DNA from 2 places in the Nocardiopsis akebiae genome. Region 2 is predicted to be linked to the other one. Evidence: predicted binding sites of a transcription regulator. Region 2 holds the regulator's gene; the other holds the start of a gene.
The links. The regulator LexA, encoded in region 2, represses DNA repair genes until DNA is damaged. The targets are predictions, from matches to a motif close to TCGAACANNTGTTCGA.
Positions count from the first base shown of each region.

Region 1 (3,403 bases), 3.3 Mb from region 2:
GCCCGTTGGTGAACACGATGGTGGAGCGGTGGGACTCCACCAGGTCCAGGACCCGCCGCTCCACGTGCGGCCACAGGGACCCGCCGCCCGGGCCCCGGGCGCCGCCGTCGTCCTCCGCGCCGCCGGAGGGCCGGACCGGCCCCGGGTCGCCGGGCTCCTCCATGTCGGGGACGGGCACCACCACGCGCAGGTCCATGCCGGGGGCGCCGGGCGGGGCGACGACGTCCGCGCCGCCCAGGAACCGCGCCACCAGGTCGGGCGGGCGCACGGTAGCCGACAGGCCGATCCGCTGCGCCGGTCGGTCCAGCAGGGCGTCCAGCCGCTCCAGGCTCAGCGCCAGGTGCGCGCCGCGCTTGCTCCCCGCGAGCGCGTGCACCTCGTCGACGATGACCGTCTCCACCCCGGCCAGCCCCTCCCTGGCCCGCGAGGTGAGCACCAGGAACAGCGACTCGGGCGTGGTGATGAGCACGTCCGGCGGCCGGGTGGCGAGCCTGCGCCGCTCGGCGGCCGGGGTGTCGCCGGTGCGCACCCCCACGGTGACCGGGGAAAGCGCGTGCCCCCCGGCCTCGGCGGCGGCCGCGATTCCGGCCAGGGGGACGCGCAGGTTGCGCTCCACGTCCGCCGCGAGGGCCTTGAGCGGGGACACGTACAGCACCCGGCAGCGGCGGGCGCGGTCCTCGGGGACGGGGGCCGAGGACAGCCGGTCCAGCGACCACAGGAAGGCCGACAGGGTCTTGCCCGAGCCGGTCGGGGCCACGACCAGCGTGTTCCTCCCGCCTTGGACCGATTCCCAGGCACTGGTCTGGGCGGGGGTGGGGCCCGCGGGAAAGGCCCGGTCGAACCAGGCTCTGGTGGCGGGTCCGAAGCGTTCGAGGGGGCGGGGCGCACGGCTCATGCCGCCAGTGTGCCCGCGGGCGGGGACAAAGGGGAGGGGGCGCGGCGGACGCCGCGATCACCGATACTGGGCCCGATGAGACTCACGGTTTTCTGGCACAACATGCACGAGCAGTTCGGCGAGGCCTACGCGCAGAGCGTGGCCCGCGACCACGTCCTGGAGGGTCTCGGCTCCCGCACGGTGGAGCAGGCGCTCGCCGACGGGGTGGCCGTCAAGGAGGTTTGGCGCGCCGTGTGCGACGCCTTCGACCTGCCCGCCTCCAGACGCTGATCCGGCGACCGACCGCCCGCGAGGCCGCATCCGTTTCGTACGTCGCATCGAACACAGGTTCGGGTAGGGTGGGTTATCCACAGGCGGACGTGGGACGTCGCGATTGTCGTAGCGACCGCGTAGCGTCGTGCTCACCATGAAGAAAAAGGCATCCACCCAACAACAGGGGTATCCCGTGGCATCTGGAGACCGAGACAAGGCTCTCGAAACAGCGCTCGCCCAGATCGAGCGGCAGTTCGGCAAGGGCTCCATCATGCGCCTGGGCGACGACGACCGCCCGCCGGTGGAGTCGATCCCCACCGGGGCGATCGCCCTCGACGTGGCGCTCGGCATCGGCGGCCTGCCCCGGGGCCGCGTCGTGGAGGTCTACGGCCCCGAGTCCAGCGGTAAGACCACCGTGGCCCTGCACGCGGTGGCCAGCGCCCAGCGGATGGGCGGCATCGCGGCCTTCGTCGACGCCGAGCACGCGCTCGACCCCGAGTACGCCAAGAAGATCGGCGTCAACACCGACGACCTGCTGCTCTCGCAGCCGGACACCGGTGAGCAGGCGCTGGAGATCGTCGACATGCTCATCCGCTCCGGCGCGGTCTCCATCATCGTCATCGACTCCGTGGCGGCCCTGGTGCCCCGCGCCGAGATCGAGGGCGAGATGGGCGACAGCCACGTCGGACTCCAGGCCCGCCTGATGTCCCAGGCGCTGCGCAAGATCGCCGGTGCGCTCCACCAGACCAACACCACCGCGATCTTCATCAACCAGCTCCGCGAGAAGGTCGGCGTCATGTTCGGCTCGCCCGAGACGACGACCGGCGGCAAGGCGCTCAAGTTCTACGCCTCGGTCCGCCTGGACGTGCGCCGCATCGAGACGCTCAAGGACGGCACCGACGCGGTCGGCAACCGCACCCGCGTCAAGGTCGTCAAGAACAAGGTCGCGCCGCCCTTCAAGCAGGCCGAGTTCGACATCCTCTACGGGGTGGGCGTCTCGCGCGAGGGCAGCCTCATCGACCTGGGCGTGGAGCACGGCATCGTCCGCAAGTCGGGCGCCTGGTACACCTACGAGGGCACCCAGCTGGGCCAGGGCAAGGAGAACGCGCGCAACTTCCTGCGCGAGAACGCCGACATGGCCAACGAGGTCGAGAAGAAGATCAAGGAGAAGCTGGGCGTGCCCGTCAAGGGCGACGACAGCGCCTCCGGCCCGGCCGCCGAACCGGCCAAGGCCGCCGCGGAGGCGGCTGCGGACCCGGCCGCCGCGGCCAAGGCTCCCGCCAAGCGCGCCGCGGCCAGGACTCCCAAGGCGCCCGCGGCTGATGCGTGAGGGGGGCCGGTCCCCGGACCGGCACCACTCCGAGGACGACGGCCCCTTCCCGGGCGGGGCCGCCCCGCCCGGGAAGGATCCCGAGGCCGAGGCCCGCGCCCTGGTCCTGCGGATGCTCACCCACTCCCCGCGCACCCGCGCCCAGCTTGAGCGGGCCCTGCACCGCCGGGAGTACGAGGAGGAGGTCGTCACCTCGGTCCTGGACACGTTCGGCGAGGCCGGGCTGATCGACGACGCCGCCTTCTCCCAGGCCTGGGTGTCCTCCCGCCACCACGGCAGACGGCTCTCCCGTCGTGCCCTGGCCCAGGAACTGCGCACCCGCGGCGTGGAGGAGGACACCGTCCGGGAGGCCGTCGGCGAACTCAGCGACCAGGACGAGGAGGAGGCCGCCCGCGACCTGGCGCGCCGCCGCCTGGCCGCCACCCGGGGCAGGGACCAGGAGACGCGGACCCGCCGCGCCCTGGGCTTCCTGGCCCGCAAGGGCTACTCCGCGGGCCTGGCCTACCGGGTGGTCCGCGAGGAGCTCGAACGCGAGGGCGTGGAGGCCGAACTCCACGCCCCCGACCCCGACTTCTGAGCCGTCACCGCCGTCCGGGCTTCGGTCCCGACGGAGACCGCCTGCGCGTGGGCACCCCGAAGCGCTGAGTCACACGAGGACCCGGAGCGTTGTACGGCGACGGCTCCGAGGCCGCCCCGCCGCCTTCCGGCCCGAAGGCCCGCGGACCCGCGCAGGGTCAGCCGCCGCGAGCGGTCGGGGCCGTGGTGTCCTTCTCCGGCCGTGGGGACCGCCCGTCCCGCCGCCCCGTTTCCGAAGGGTCAGTCGCCGGCGGTCGTCGGACCGGCGGCGGCCTCAGCGGGCCTCGGGGACCCGCCGTCCCGTCCGGGGTCCCGCGCGAGCGCGCCGGCGGTGTCCTCCGCGCTCGGGG
Region 1 covers NZ_CP074132.1:5,226,996-5,230,398, reverse strand. The annotation lists gene KGD83_RS22395 (ATP-dependent helicase) at 1-895, opposite strand, end outside; gene KGD83_RS22390 (DUF3046 domain-containing protein) at 971-1,165, shown strand; gene recA (recombinase RecA) at 1,341-2,477, shown strand; gene recX (recombination regulator RecX) at 2,470-3,054, shown strand; gene KGD83_RS22375 (S9 family peptidase) at 3,294-3,403, opposite strand, start outside.
Region 1: the regulator LexA is predicted to act here: its motif matches at 1,213-1,228, upstream of recA (recombinase RecA).

Region 2 (3,403 bases):
TGGTCGAAGACCTCGGCGTCCTCGGCCGAGGCGAAGTAGCCGTGTTCGCGGCCGGTCTCGGTGTAGACGCCGACGACGCGGTCGATGAGCTGCTTGAGGCTCCACTCGCGTTCGGGGGTGCCCACCGCGCCGCGGAAGTACTTGCTCGTGACGATCTGGGTGGCGTTCATCGACCAGGAGGAGGGGAACTCCACCCCGCGCTGCTCGAAGTTGACCGTGCCGTCGCGCCAGTTGGTCATGACGACGTCGCGGCGCTCCCACTCCAGGGAGTCGTAGGGGTGCGTGCCAGGGGAGGTGAAGACGCGCCTCACCCTGATCCCCTTGCGGCTGCCCTTGCCCTTGCGTCCGGCCGGACCGTTGGCGGTTTCCGTCATCGCCGGGTCTCCCCTCACTCGTGGGCACGGTCACCGACCGTGCCCGGCGTCCTCGTCCCGGGAGTGGTGTGGCCCCGCGCGCGGTCGGCGTGCGGCCGCGAGGGGCGCTACCCCGTGGCGGCGCCGCTCCGGCCGCCGGTCTCGGCCTCGCGGTCCTGGCGCAGGCTGGCGATCTCGGCCTCGAAGTCGGAGAGGCTCTCGAAGCCGCGGTAGACGCTGGCGAAGTGCAGGTAGGCGACCTCGTCCAGATCGCGCATCGGCCCCAGGATGGCCAGGCCGATCTCGTGGGCCGGGACCTCGGCCAGGCCGCGGCCGCGGATCTCCTCCTCGACCTGCTGGCCGAGCTTGGCCAGGGCGTCCTCGGAGACGGGGCGGCCCTGACAGGCCCGGCGCACCCCGGCGATGATCTTGGTCCTGCTGAAGGGCTCGGTGACCCCCGAGCGCTTGGCCACCATCAGCAGGACGGTCTCCTGGGTGGTGAACCTGCGCTCGCAGACGGGGCAGGACCGGCGGCGCCGGATGGCAGCGCCGTCGTCGGTGGACCTGCTGTCGATCACCCGGGTGTCCGGATGGCGGCAGAACGGACAGTGCACCCTGGTTCACCTGCTTCTCTCACCGAACGACAACACCTAGGTACCACTAAACCACAACTTCTGGGCAACCACTCCCGTCGCAACACCAGATGTTGTGGTCGAACCTAGACTTCTTCCTGACCTCGCCGCAACCCCGGCGCGGGCGTGTCACGAACACGGCCGAGGGACCGCGCGGCATCGTGGTCCGCGGCGGCGGGGCGGGACGGGGATGTCGGTGCGGGCGGACTGCCGCGGGGGCGGCCCGGCACCGCGCTCAAGGATAGCGCCGCCCACCGGAGCCGCCGCTCCCGGCGGCGGGCGCGGGAATCCCGACGTCACGGGGATTTCGGTCGAGCCGACGCCCCGGGATAAGACCCCCGCGCCTGGCCGGAACCGCCGTCACGGACACGCGTTCGCGCATTCCGGGGACAACAGCGCGTGAACGCGTGTACACACGTAAGTGCAGGCCGGAAATTGGCCGCGAATACGCGCGACGGCAATTCTCCCCGGCCTCGAACGCTTGTTTGATATCACCGTGTGCAACGACTAAAGTTGACCTTGATTTCACACCGGTTTCGCCATCACGTGGACCCCCAGGTCGGCACGGTCGCGGACCGGGGGTGGCCAGTCACACAAGCAGGCCCTGACCGAACCGAATGCCGAGGAGGCCCGGCCGTGCCGGAGGAGAATCCCGGAACCGCAGATACCGCCACCGTTCTCGCACCAGCGGAGAACGCGGGCGGGTCCACGCCCGAAGCCCCCAAACTCACCGCGCGCCAGCAGAGCGTGCTGAACTGCATCCAGCGCTATGTCCGGGAGCGGGGTTTCCCCCCGTCGATAAGGGAAATCGGGGAAGCGGTCGGCCTGTCCAGCCCGTCCAGCGTGGCGCACCAGCTCAAGGTCCTCCAGCGCAAGGGTTACCTGCACCGCGACCAGAACCGGCCGCGCGCGGTGGAACTGCGCACGCCCGGGCGCGCCTCGGGGCAGACCCTGGTGCCCGAGGACATCGACCTCTCCCGCGCCGCGGCCGTGCCCCTGGTCGGCCGGATCGCCGCCGGCGGTCCGATCCTGGCCGAGGAGTCGGTGGAGGACGTGCTCGCCCTGCCGCGCCAGCTGGTGGGTGAGGGTCGCCTGTTCATGCTCACCGTGGTCGGCGACTCGATGACCGACGCCGCCATCACCGACGGCGACATGGTGGTGGTGCGCCAGCAGCAGGACGCCAACAACGGCGACATCGTGGCGGCGCTGCTCGACGACGAGGCGACCGTCAAGGTGCTGCGCCGCGAGGAGGGCGGCCACGTGTGGCTGATGCCGCGCAACGAGGCCTACGAGCCGATCAACGGCGACGACGCCACCATCCTCGGCAAGGTGGTCGCGGTCATGCGCCGCGTCTGAGGTGCCCGCGTACCCGCGTCCCCGGTCCCTCTCCCCTCGGAGGGACCGGGGACGCTTCCCCTGTGGACGGCGCGGGGCCGACGGGCGCGGGCCGCTAGGCTGAGGAGGTGTTCACACGTGCCTCCTCCCCCGCCGTCCGCTGGCGCACCGCACTGGCCGGTGCCGCGAGCGCCGTCCTGTTGACCGCCGCCTGCGCCCCCGCCGACGACGGGGCCGCCGAGGCGCCGGGGGTCGGCGGCGTCGAGCGCGAGGTGGCCTTCGAGGGCGGCGGGCACGAGGCGTCCGGCGCGTTCCGGATGCCCCAGGACGTCTCCGGCACCGTTCCGGGCGCGCTCATCATCTCCGGCAGCGGTCCCACCGACCGCGACGGCAACAGCTCCGTGCGCCCCGACGCCGACACCAACCAGAACCTGTCACGGGTGCTCGCCGACGTCGGGGTGGCCTCGCTGCGCTACGACAAGTACGGCAGCGGTCCGGACTCCGAGACGCCGGGCCCCGGCGACGAGGTCGCGCCGGTGGACCCGGTGGTCTTCGACGAGCAGGTCGCGGCGGCCTACGAGGAACTCGTCTCCCAGCCCGAGGTGGACCCCGAGCGGGTGGTCGTCGTCGGGCACAGCGAGGGGGCCCTGTACGCGCTGCGCGCCCACGAGCTCATCGGTGCGGAGCACCCCTCCCCCGCGCTCGTGCTGGCCGCGCCTCCCGGTACGCGCTACCTCGACCTGATCGACCGCCAGCTCACCGAGCAGGCGCGCGCCGCCGAGGCCTCGGGCCAGGTGGAGGAGGGGCAGGTGGTCCAGCTGCTCTCGGACTCCCGTGCCGGACGGGCCGCGATCAGGTCCGGGCGCGCGCTCAGCGAGGTGGAGACGCCCAGCGGGGGCGTCATGGGCGTGTACACCCCCGCCAACGAGGACTTCCTGGCCTACATGGACGCCTTCGACCCCGTCGAACTGGCGGAGGGCCTGCCCGGGGGCACCCCGGTGCTGGTGCTGTGGGGGGAGCGGGACGCGCAGGTCTCCCGGCAGGACGTGGACCGGCTGATGACCGGTCTGGACGGAGCGCGAC
Region 2 covers NZ_CP074132.1:1,973,687-1,977,089, reverse strand. The annotation lists gene KGD83_RS08470 (vitamin B12-dependent ribonucleotide reductase) at 1-374, opposite strand, end outside; gene nrdR (transcriptional regulator NrdR) at 482-967, opposite strand; gene lexA (transcriptional repressor LexA) at 1,622-2,341, shown strand; gene KGD83_RS08455 (alpha/beta hydrolase family protein) at 2,449-3,403, shown strand, end outside.